DNA from 3 places in the Cytobacillus sp. OWB-43 genome. Region 3 is predicted to be linked to each of the others. Evidence: predicted binding sites of a transcription regulator. Region 3 holds the regulator's gene; each other region holds the start of a gene.
What was found. Region 3 encodes LexA, which represses DNA repair genes until DNA is damaged. Its sites were predicted from a motif close to CGAACATATGTTCG; they were not measured.
Positions count from the first base shown of each region.

Region 1 (4,285 bases), on a different contig from region 3:
TTGGTTCAAGTTAAATAAGCTCAGTTTTCTTTTCTTCGGCATTTTTATAGTGAACGACCTATGGATTGCCACAATGGGCTTTATGGATTATATGAGAACTGGTGAATTTACAAGCTACCAGGTTGTTATATTAATTGTGATTGTATACGCATTTACCTATGGGAAATCAGATTTCAGAAAGCTTGATCGATTTATACAGAAAAAAGTAGCAAACTGGAGAGGCGAAACAATTAATATAGAAGATCAAGTAAAAGAGTTGGATGGAAAGGAATTTGCTGCTGTAGAAAGAAAACACTTTTTTATGCATCTTCTCATATTTTTAGGTGTGCATATTCTTTTAGCCCTTTTTCTTGGATTATCAAACCAATTCTCCACGATTAGTTCTATAGGGGACTTCTTTCAACAATGGTTTGCATCAAGTAACGCTGCGTTCCCTTTTGATCATTCAGCAACAAATAACTTAAGTAGGATTTGGACAATTATTTTAGTTATTGATGGATTAATTTCTTTTTCCTACACAATTTTTCCAAAAGAATCGAAAAAACACGCATCGTCATAATTAGAAATGATTTTCCATCACTTTATAAAACAAAAGTCCGTTTACCAGTTTTTTGAGGGTAATCGGGCTTTTTACTTACTTTTTTGAACCTATGATTCAAGCCATGCAAATATCAAAGTAATAATACATATGTTGAAAAATGGGCTCCTTCTTCCTAACAAATATCATACTATGTGATTTCTTTAAAGGTTAATGCTTTACTTCTTCTCTGGGTAGGGGTTGCATTCTTTTTCATCATTAAGACCTGGGCTAAATCATCAAACGTTATATGTTGTTCTAGTTGCATAAGAGAAGATAAATTTTGTAATTCTTTTAAAAGACCTTCCTGATTTTTTATCGCAATTTTCAACCGCTCTATATGAAGGTTAATGACTTTCTTAGGTGTGTAATCTTCATCTTTCAAAGTAGATTTAATCTCTTCGAGTGATAACCCCAAATCTTTCAGAGTAAGAATTTGAAATAAAATTAAAATGTCTTCCTCATCATATAACCTATGTCCAGATTCGGAATATTCAGATGGAGATAATAAACTAATTTGATCATAATATCGTAAAGTTCGAAACGTAAGCCCCGTTAGTTTTGATAAGTCTCCAACTGTCCAATATTTAGTCTTTTTAATGGTCATCCTCTCATTTCGCAATATTTTTTCATTGTGTAACTTTACCATAACATATTCCTCAACATTCAATATAGTAGTTATTTATAAATTTTAAATATTTAGTTAAAAAGCAAATTCGTAATGGAAAGCTTCCATCGCTATTTATTAAACAATTTCTCAACTTCAATTTTCTCTCCTTCTATGGACAAATGAAAAATGCCCTCAAAAGAACGGTTTTAACGAGAGCCCTATTAGTTAAACTTATATGTTTTATTTTTAAACTAGCAAAACTAATTTCATAACCTTTAAAAACCCCCAAAAGATATATAAGGAAATGAAATCTCTTAGTAAAATTCACAAATATGTCACTTATGAAGAAAAATTTGAACCGATATAATTACATTTATTCTCTTAAAAGAAAGGTTGTTTTTCATTTGCCTAGTAATAAAAAAGAAGGCCTTATTTTTGGCCTATTCATGTGTTTTGGGATGGTTTTAATCATGTCCGTTTACAACTCAGCTTTACACGGCTTTTCATCGTATAGCTTAGGTAGTGCATTGATTCAATTTGCAATAACTTTTATTGTTGCTTTTATCGCAGAGTCTTTCGTTGAGCCAGTCGCACACAAACTTGCAAGGTCTCTACCTTATGACCAATCAAAAGAATTCAACTTTATTATTGTTTTTGCTTTTTGTATGGTTCCTATAATGGTTGCCATCATGTCAGCATACGGAATCATCTTGACCTTGATAACAACAGGGATTGAAGGTTCTATTTTTACCGCTTATCTAAAGACATTAGCCTTAAATATTATTGTTGCCCTTCCTTCACAGTTATTAATCGTTGGCCCTATCTCGAGGAAATTACTATGTAAATATATAAAACCGGCCATACAAAAACCCGAACTGAATGGATAAAAACAGGGTGGAGCAAAACTAAATGACCTAACTTCAAAACGAACAAAAACAAATTGTAATCTATAAAAAATCAATTGTAAAAAAGTCCGTTCCATTTCACTACAGACATTCGCTTTCCACGGGGAGGGAACGCTTGAGCCTTCTCTGCAATACCTGTGGGGTCTCAAATTCCCCTCTATTTCCCTCAGGGAGTCGAATGTCTTTTGCTCCATTCCTCTATTCTCTTCATATAAGGATATTAATCAAAATGTTTCACACTCCTAATCATCCGGATCAATCCTTAACTAGAATACTTATATCCTAGCTGTTACATATTAAAGCACCGTATACTATTATAGAGATAGAATAATATCTTCAGACCTATTTTATAAACACCCCTAGGATAATGATTAATGTGATAAGGCCTAGTAAGATTAAAAATGGGTACATCAATGCAAATACATCTTCAAAAATAAGTTGTATAGGTTCATATCCAAAGAGAAAAGCAAAAAATACTATGGCAAGTATAATACTAATAATCCTATTCAAATTCATCCTCCTACCTTTAGATCTATCATTGCCCATTCTCTAAGTTGATAGATTGTTACTTTAATAAACAGTACTTTTATTTATTCATATGACCACAGCGCATCACGAAGCTTTTCTCTAGTTGTTTTGGATCACCTTTTTCAATCACTCACCTATCAAATTCAAAGTATTAAAACGAGGAGTACTACTTGTTCTTCGTTTTAATAGGATAAAATATTTCTTTTTATTAATGGCTGTTTTCGTAAACTTTGTTGTTTTTGCTTATGATTATTTTTGATTAACAGGAACAATTGTTCTATAATAGAAATAAGTGAATATTGAGGTGTAGAATATGAGACCAAATCTAACAAAAGATATTAGTGTAGATAGTTTTAAAGATTTCTATTGGTTAAAGGAAGAATTACAATCTTTTTGCAGAGAAAATGGAATAAGTGCTTCTGGTTCAAAAATAGAGATTTCCGATAGAATTGAAACATTTCTTCGAACAGGAGAGATAAAAAAGCCAATTAGAAAATCAAAGGTGAATAGTAAGTCAGAACCACAGGTCGATTTAAGTCTTGATACAGTCATTTCGAAAAACCATCGTTGTAGTCAAAATGTAAGAGCCTTTTTCAAGACAGTTATCCCTAATTTTCATTTTTCTACCTATATCCAAAACTATTTTAAAACTAACATTGGAAAAACGTATCGAGATGTTGTAGATGCTTGGTATAAAGAAGAAGAACGAAAGAAAAACCCATTGTACAAGAAAAAAATCGCTCCTCAATTTGAATACAATCAATTTATTCGTGATTTTTTTGCCGACTCTAATAATCAAGGAAAAAGTCGTGAGGAAGCGATTGAAGCGTGGAACAACATCAAAAAACTCCCTGGAAGCAATAAATATACGTCTAATAATTAGTTAAGCACATCTCAACATTTCTATTGTGGTGTGACTTGATTTTCGACAGGCAGAAACAAGCATTTGTTTGACTCGTTCATCAAATGCTATTTGTTTGCCTATTTCAAGCCAACGAAACCAGTTGAGGTAATTATCTAAGTATTTGGTTGCCACCCCTTGAAAACGTTCCATCCAACCTTTCAAACGATTATGAGAGTTATTGACGTGTTGAATATGGTATATGCCTTTTTTCACCCGTTGTTTTTGGCTTTCATTAACTGTTTCGTGTTGTAATCCTTTTAGTTTGGCGAATTTCTTGTAGTTAGTTGCTGTATCTGTACATAACAAAGCAGACGGGTGAATATACTCACCTATCACAGTATCAATTTCTTCTGCCTTTACACGACCTGTTCCTGCTTTCCGAGCAATCATATTACCATTTCGGTCTTGTGCCACGACAACTGCTATTTTAAGATTAGAAATCCCTCTTTTCTTGTCCTTTTCTCCACGTTTCTTGGCTTTTCTATGGGTAATTTCACGACCCTTCATAGACTCTCGAAAGAAGGTCTCGTCACTTTCAACGATACCTTGCAGTTGATTAAAACCAAGACTTCCTAATGCGTTCAGGATTTTATGTCTCCAATAGAATGCAGTTGATATATGAATTTTTAAGCGTTCAGCGATTTTCGGTAGGGTGTAACCTTCGACCATTAGTTCAATGTATTTTATCCACTTTTCAGGGTAGCGAGAGCCTGAAAATGGTGTATTCGTCATATCGTTGAAGGACTTTCCGCAATCATTAC
Region 1 is NZ_JAYEFF010000002.1:427,940-432,224, forward strand. It holds gene U9M49_RS11870 (hypothetical protein) at 1-559, shown strand, start outside; gene U9M49_RS11875 (MerR family transcriptional regulator) at 729-1,226, opposite strand; gene U9M49_RS11880 (DUF2798 domain-containing protein) at 1,634-2,074, shown strand; gene U9M49_RS11885 (DUF6434 domain-containing protein) at 2,934-3,503, shown strand; gene U9M49_RS11890 (IS1595 family transposase) at 3,504-4,285, opposite strand, start outside.
Region 1: a site for LexA is predicted at 2,886-2,899, ahead of U9M49_RS11885 (DUF6434 domain-containing protein). Genes of this name have one in related genera too.

Region 2 (4,285 bases), 980 kb from region 3:
GAATTTACCGAAAACAGTGCAACTCCCGATCACTGCTCCTCGTTGTCGACGTAATATTGGACTCGCCTGGCATAAAGGACGTTATTTCTCTCAGGCTGCGACTGATCTCCATCAATTTACGGTGCGTTTTTTCAAACACATCGCTCTTACTTATTTTGACGATCAGAGTGTTGGCGATTGATACGGGGTATAGTTAACTTAACTTTCTTCTATATGAATGATTTCTGGTAGGAAAATGATATCAATACTGTCATCCTCCTTTACTACTCGAAGCGATTGTTTGAATGTATCTACATAATGAATGCGACCGGAAATAGTCACTTGTTCTCCTCGACGGAACAAGGTAAATGTTAACAAAGTATGAAACGCCATGGCCTCGCTAATCACCTCATCGAACTGTTCATATTGTTGTTCATCTAACTGAGGTTTAGTTTGTTTATGGTGACTTTCATCATACTCTCTTAAAAGCTTGACATGTTCCGGTAGCATCATTGAAACCCATTTCTTATTCCCACGATCACGAAGCATCACTTATTCCTTCTTTCTCATTACTATTTTTTATGGCCACCGACAAGTGTTGCTCTATGTCTCGCTGTACCTGCATCGGTATAAGAAACCGCTCGCAATAAGGAAGCAGATCCGAAGCGGGCACGAATGCGATCGACGGTATAGCCGAGCTTGCGCTTGTTAAAGCCGTTTTGATCAAATAAACTAAGCTGATACTCGTGATCATCGGTTATTTGTCCAAGAGAAATAGTAATCTTCCGAACCGTTTTGCCGTTATAATGTTCATCTAATAAAGCTAAACAAACATGATAAATGGTCATTGTTACATTTGTCGGCTCCTCCATTGTCCGAGAACGATAAAATCCACCACCAAACTCATCCTTGCTATATCCAAGCCCAAAATGAACGGTTCTTCCAGCCTTACGATGTGTGCGCGCCCTTCTTGCAACCTCCTCACACATCTCTAAAACAACATGCTTGATTTCTTCTCTATCAGTATAATCTCGAAGCAAGATTTGACTTTTCCCAAAGCTAATTTGACCTTGTAAAATCGGAGCACCGATTTCTGACAAATCTATTCCCCATGCGTGATAATATAGCTGATTGCCCATAATACCAAACTTTTTTTCTAGTGTAGTTAGATTAAAATGGGCAAGCTGACCAACCGTGAAAATGCCCATACTGTTCAAATTTTTCTCCATTCTACTACCTATACCCCACATTTGACTTAATGGAGAAATCGGCCAAAGCTTTTCTTCTATCTGCTCATAAGTCCACTCAGCAATACCAGCCTTCTTTGCTTCTAAATCAAGACAAAGCTTTGCCATTAACATATTAGGACCAATTCCAACAGATGAAGGTAGTTGAAATTCCCTTTCGATATCATCTTTTATCTTTTGGGCAATCGTATAGGCGTCACCCCATATATGTTCTGTTCCGTCAATACGAATAAAACTTTCATCGACACTATAAGTGTGCACAGCCTCTTTTGGTACATAGCGATGAAATACACGTGTAATTTCCATAGAGACACGTAAATACGTAGCCATCTTTGGCTCTTCAATAATAATGCGCGGGTCATTGGGTACTTCAAATAGCCGCGACCCTGTTTTTATGCCAAATTCTTTCTTCATTCTCGGTGAAGCAGCAAGAATGACACTACCTTTACGATCATGATTTCCCGCCACTACAAGATAGCATTCCATTGGATCTAATCCCCGTATAACAGCTGAACAACTGGCATAGAAGCTCTTCATATCTATACATAAAATTTGTTGTTTTGGCATTACACTATAATCAACCATTAGATTGCCTCTTCCCACTATAAAATAGGAACTTATGTTCCGTTTATTTATACCCATAATATTAACCGAATATACGTTCTCTTTCAATGGAAATTTTACGACGAATTTCTTATATTCGACTGCCTAGACAAAACCTGGGATTAAATAAGAATAGCTCTATCATTAGATGAGATGGACTATGGGTAAAACAAACTCTTGTACAGCAGAAGGCTGCTCCTTCCATTATTCTATGTATAAATATTCGACATATTATGATATTTTACCTAAATCTATAATCAAAAAAAGTCCCAGCTTTTCCTCTTTTATTTGACATGCCTGTTATTTAACGGGAATGTTTAATGGATAGTCGAAAAAATCAGTGTTGCTCCGCTTCTTTGACGGTTTATACGAGCAAATCTCTTTTGTAACCAAAATAAGACACAAAAAAAACAAGAACAAATTGTTCATGTTCCTGTTTTCTAAAGATTCCTAGCGAGTAAATGGGACCCAACCTTCTGCAGCTAGGATCACTTCCCATAATCCGTTCGGAATGTCATATTTATCTCTTTCTTTTAAATTCAGGGCATATTCTATTTTCTCAAGACGATCTTCTTGAATATATGCAGCCCATCTTGGTGAAATGAGCAATTCTCTACCTATAGCAATAAGCGGGATATTTCGTTCTCTAACAGCTAATGCATCATCAGGTGAATTCACTTTTCCAACGGCCATCAACGGAACGCGTCCGTTAATTACTTCATTCACCAGCTCAATTCTTGTGCGCTCTGTATCCGCCCCGCGGTGAGGAGTAGATAGTGCATGCATAAGGGAAATGTGCAAATAATCGAATGGAAGATTTGATAAGGCATCCACTAGTTGAAAGGTTTCAGTCATTGTTAAACCAGGTGTCGACGGCTCTTCAGGTGAGAAGCGATAACCGAAAATAAATGGTCTCTTTGCATGCTTATCAATCGCTTTTTGGCAAGCTTCCGCAACAGCCAATGGAAACTTCATCCGATTTTCTACGGATCCACCCCATTCATCCGTACGGTTATTCGTATAAGGGGAATAAAACTGCTGTACTAAATACCCGTTTGCACCATGAATTTCTACTCCATCAAAACCTGCTTCAATTGCTCTTCTCGTTGCTTCTCCAAAAGCTTCGATAATTTCTTCAATTTCCCCTGTCGATAGGGCACGAGCCTTTTGGTTATCACGATCGATATTTGATGCAGATACAACATCACCATCGGGAACAAGTTCAGAGGGACATGAAATGCCGCCGTGATGAATTTGTATCACCGCTTTTGCCCCTTCTTGTTGAACTGTCTCGGCTAGTTTTTTTAAACCAGGAATAAATTGGTCATCGTAAATAGCCGGTTGACCAGGAAAAGCTTTACCATTTGGTGTTACATTGGCGCAAGCAGTAATAACTGTACCTAAATCCTTTGCACGGGCCTTAATAAAGACTAATTCTTCTTCCGAAATAGAGCCATCTTCATTAGAAGAATAATGTGTCATCGGTGCGAGTGCAAGTCGATTTTTAACTGTCACACCGTTAGGAAATGTATAGGATTCAAATAATGGTTCAAATTTTGCTTTCATATCTATCACCTTTTCTCTATAAATATCTTCACGATTTCACCATATAGATAAAAACAGCCCGATGCAAACCATTCAACTTGAAACATTATTTTTTATTAAACACACCGCGTCCAGCCCATTCAAATAATCTGGGAGCAATGGCAAATACTTTACTTCCTAAATTCATCCACCTTGGGAGATTGACCTCTCTTGTTGGCGTCAACATCACATCAACAACTTTTCGCGCAACATACTCCGCCTTTAACATATATCGCTGAACATTTTTCACATATGTGCCTTCTTTATCGGCAATATCAAAAAAATTCGTCTCAATTGGACCTGGGTTCACTGTTGTAATATACACACCTTGAGAAGCAACTTCCATCCTTAGGCTATTAGAATAACCTAATACTGCATGTTTGGTTGCAGAATAGGTACTTGATTTCGGCGTGGCAATTTTTCCAGCTTGTGAAGCGATATTGATAATATGCCCGCTTTTGGTCGCTAACATTTTTGGCAATACTTGCTGAGTGCAAGCAATTAAACCCAGTACATTCACATCGAACATGCCTTTTACTTCTTTCATATCTGCATCATGAGCATAAGTGAAAATGCCGTATCCCGCATTATTCACAAGGACGTCGATTACCTTAAACCGTTCGAGAATCAATGGGAAAACTTCCTCTACCTTTTCCATATTAGAGACATCTAAAGAAAATGTATAAATATCAATAGAATAGCGTTGCTCAAGCTCTTCTTTCATTGCAGCTAACTTATCTGTCCTTCTAGCCACTAAAGCAAGATTGGCTCCTCTTTCCGCACAAAGCCTTGCCATCTTTTCACCTATCCCACCTGATGCACCTGTAATAATAATGTTCTTTCCATGTAAATCTTTTACCATTTTATCACCT
Region 2 is NZ_JAYEFF010000001.1:1,584,603-1,588,887, forward strand. It holds gene U9M49_RS07745 (LysR family transcriptional regulator) at 1-181, shown strand, start outside; gene U9M49_RS07750 (YolD-like family protein) at 199-528, opposite strand; gene U9M49_RS07755 (DNA polymerase thumb domain-containing protein) at 552-1,811, opposite strand; gene U9M49_RS07760 (NADH-dependent flavin oxidoreductase) at 2,280-3,395, opposite strand; gene U9M49_RS07765 (SDR family oxidoreductase) at 3,481-4,275, opposite strand; gene U9M49_RS07770 (MBL fold metallo-hydrolase) at 4,280-4,285, opposite strand, start outside.
Region 2: a site for LexA is predicted at 1,878-1,891, ahead of U9M49_RS07755 (DNA polymerase thumb domain-containing protein). Genes of this name have one in related genera too.

Region 3 (4,285 bases):
TGCGATAATATCGTTGCAGTTGAAACACGATAGTTAGGAGTTTCTTTATTGTGTCTAAACAGATATGTATGCAAGGAGTATAACTGTTGAGTATTAACATTCAACTTGGTATCTCTTTATTAGATACTAAAAAGAGTCCAACCAAAGCAGCCATAACGGCTGCTTCTTTATTTTAGTTAGGATAGGATAGCAAATTAAAAGATAGAAACAAAGAGAAAATAAATGGTCTTTTAACAGGGGGATATAGCCCGTACACCTCCAATACCCTCGACATATAGTATTAACATAATGATAGAAAGGAGGAAGAGATATGGGATATAATAATTGTTTTTTTGGAAGAAGACCAAGATATTCAGACTCATATGGATATGACAACAACAATCACGGTTGTGGTAATTACAGCAAAGACGACAATAAGGATTGTGGCTGCGATGAGTTCTTTAAGAACGTTTCCCGTGGTGAGGATGTGAGAGTGTTTCTTAAAGGTGGCGGCCATGTGTTCGGGGAGTTTATCGATATTCGCGGTAATTTAGTCTTCCTAGCTAAAGCAGACTGTGATCGTCACGATGATCGTCACGATCATTGTTGTTGTGACAAGAAAGCTCGTGTAAGAATTACTACGATCTGTTGTGATGATATTGTTGCAGTTGAAGTATAAGGAACTTAGGAACCCCGTAAGTTGAGAGTGCTTTTACTGTGTTTTAATGGAAGCTTATATATGGGAAAATAACTATTGCTAAAACTAAAAGGCATCTTCAAATACCGTTTTAACGGCTGCTTCAGACTGTAGATAAACTCCTTAAATGAGTTTGTCTACAGATTTATTTATTAATAATAGGAAGAAAAATTATAAGTAATGATGCGGATAGTCGAAATCAATGAGAAATAGTTACTTTAAGCGATTTAGTACTTGTGGGTTATTGGGTATGTAAAATCAAGGGGGGCAATTGATTCATTTATGAACTGAATTTAAGGTGTATGTATGATGAAGTAGGTCGTTCAAGTTACCAATCAATTGAATAATTGGCATTTAATCATCCTAGCTATTTGTTTTCATGAAAAATGCTTTAATATTTATTTACCCATAAAACATCATGTCAAGTAGTAGGTATCAAATTTAAAAACATTAGCTCGTATTGAATGGATGAACAGTACTTCAGGAGAGTGGTTCTATGGGCTGTGTAAGACATACATATTACAATTTAAGAAGCAACACAAAACGTTAAACGAAAATGTGTTATGTCCCTTCCATAAAGGTGAAATAGAACTGTTTAAGCGGGTATTTCTAGCGCTAGAATAGTAGGTAAAAAGCGAAGTTGTCTAAATAAAATTTGTTCTTGTTATATACAACAAAAAACCGTTCATAAGAACGGAATAAAATTTTATTCTTGATCTTTTACTTTTAGGGTATCTAATAATTTTAAGATACCCTCACCTCCCATACCAGATACGAGAGAGATGATGAAAACAGCAGTGGGGGAATCCGGTGTTGTTGTCACAATGACAAATACGGCCGCCAGTCCTCCTAGTAAGATGTCTTCTAAGAACCCTAAATAAATGAATTTTTTCGTCATCCGTGGCTTGACTAGTTTGCCTAATCTCTGCAAATGTCCTGCAACACCGACAATTCCACCAATCAACGCAGCGAAGAGAATGTTCATTAACATTTTTCCTTCACACTCCTAAAGCCGAGATTTTTTTGCGACCTTAGGTTGATTCTTGGTGTAAATTTCATTATAATATATTTTTGTCTCGATGTAATGATTCTATTTTACTGAATTTTTCAAATTTTATAATTGTATGAGTAACATATAAAGATAATTGCAAACTATTAAAAAGGAGTGTCAATAATGACACTCTTTTTTAATGTATTTGACGATAAACACCAATAACTTTGCCTAAAATAGATACATTGTGCAAGATAATCGGCTCCATAGTAGGGTTTTCTGGTTGCAAGCGGATAAAGTTCTTCTCTTTAAAGAATCGCTTAACGGTGGCCTCATCATCTTCTGTCATAGCAACCACGATTTCTCCATTATTTGCTGTTTGTTGCTGCTTGACTATGACATAATCACCATCTAATATGCCAGCTTCAATCATACTTTCTCCCATAATTTCAAGCATGAAGATATTTTCATCACTCGGAGCCATTCTTTCAGGTAAAGGGAAATATTCCTCAACATTCTCAATCGCAGTAATGGGGTGACCAGCAGTAACCTTACCGATAATAGGTACGTTCACCGTTTGCACTTTAGGTATTGGGTTGCTCTCTTCTAGATTTAATACCTCAATGGCACGGGGTTTTGTCGGATCTCGACGAATAAGACCTTTACTCTCTAGTCTGGCTAGATGGCCATGTACGGTTGAACTTGAAGCAAGTCCAACAGCTTCACCTATTTCCCTAACGGAAGGTGGATAACCTTTTTGTTTTACTTCATCTTTTATAAAATTCAATATATCTTGCTGCCTCTTAGATAATTTCACGCTATCACGCACCTTCGTCAATTTCATTAAGATTATTATACCATCAGTAGTAAATAGATACAAACATAAGTTCGAATTTTCTTATTGACAGAAACAAATGTTCGCATTATACTAAAATTATTAAATCGAACATATATTCTATTCAGGGGTGGCAATTAATGATAAAACAATTGTGGAATTCTTATAGTTATGCTATTATTCTTATCGCTTTTAGTTTCGGTATGGTTTTCTTATTATTTTTGAACACTGGTAATGCAAATCAGGAGGAATATGTAAAAGTTGAAGTAAAACAAGGAGATTCTTTATGGAAAATAGCGGAGGAGTTTAAAGATGCCCATAATATGTCTTCTAAAGACTTTGTTGCTTGGGTAGAAGAATTTAATCATATACATTTAGGTAAAATACATCCTGGTGATACGGTATATCTTCCCATTACAAATGGTGAAATAATATCTGAAACAAATTTAGCTAGTGTGATATTAGAAGACTAAAGGAATGAAAGAGAATGAATGTAATTATATATTGCAGGGTGAGTACGACGAAGGATACCCAGGAAACGTCTCTTGCTAGACAAGAAGAAGAACTTTTACATTTAGCGAGAATGAAGGATATGAATGTAGTTGAAGTCATACGTGAGAAAGCAAGTGGCTATGATTTAGAAAGAATTGGTGTGTTGCAATTATTGGAGTTACTTAAACAAAATCAAGCAGAGGCTGTTCTTATTCAAGATGAAACCAGGATTGGAAGAGGAAATGCTAAAATTGCCATCTTACATTGTATACTTAAAGAAAATGGGAAGATTTATACAATTGCCCATAATGGAGAATTGCAACTTTCAGATTCTGATTCTATGGTATTACAAATTGTTAGCATGGTTGAAGAGTATCAAAGAAAACTACATAATGTAAAAATAAAAAGAGGGATGCAAAAAGCTGTTCAAAAAGGCTTTCGACCTGAAAAAAATTTAAAAAACCAAGGAAATATAAACGGAAGAGAACGAATAGAGGTACCAATAGAAGAAATAGTAAAATTGAGACAAAATAACCTTACTTTTGCAGAAATTGCTGCAACGTTAAGAGGCTTTGGTTATAAAATATCTAAAGCGACAGTAAACCGTAGGTATAATGAATATATAGATGATATAGAGCAGATGGATAATGAATCATCATGATATAGGCATAATATGTTAAGTCGATTGATTAGTTGTAATTTAACTTAAAAACTAAGAAATATTAGTACTGATACCAAGCAAGATAAAGGCATACTAAAAGATCCTACAATCGTTCGTGGGTTCAGACAAGTGAACTGTGAATGGTTATTTGTTTCCGAGGATTCATCCGTGTTTTTTCATTTAACGTTAGTTGTTAGTGAAAGTATTATTCCCTTATTCCCCTTATTTACATACATACATACATACGCTCCCTATATTAATAGTCTCACATTTTTAAGTTGAGAACACTGCTACATTGCCATACCTAATAATAAAGCAATACGATACCAACTTATTGGCGTCTGAAATGAAAATCAAAAGATGATTGTAAAACTGCTTTCTTGTAAAATGCAGTCATATTTAGTAATATGGCTATTAAGTATCTTCTCCATATGGAATGAAGAACTTTTTGGATGGGAAGGAGTGTAGCACAATGATTTCAAAAGAAAAATTAGCGAGAATTAATTCGCTTGCTAAGAAAGCGAAAACAGAAGGTTTATCAGAACCAGAAGCAAAGGAACAATCTAAATTAAGAAAAGAATATTTAGAGAAGTTTAGAGCTTCTATGTTAAATACATTAAAAGGTGTTAC
Region 3 is NZ_JAYEFF010000001.1:609,207-613,491, forward strand. It holds gene U9M49_RS03080 (hypothetical protein) at 1-33, shown strand, start outside; gene U9M49_RS03085 (hypothetical protein) at 473-658, shown strand; gene U9M49_RS03090 (DUF4257 domain-containing protein) at 1,383-1,667, opposite strand; gene lexA (transcriptional repressor LexA) at 1,864-2,511, opposite strand; gene U9M49_RS03100 (LysM peptidoglycan-binding domain-containing protein) at 2,643-2,975, shown strand; gene U9M49_RS03105 (recombinase family protein) at 2,990-3,655, shown strand; gene U9M49_RS03110 (DUF896 domain-containing protein) at 4,128-4,285, shown strand, end outside.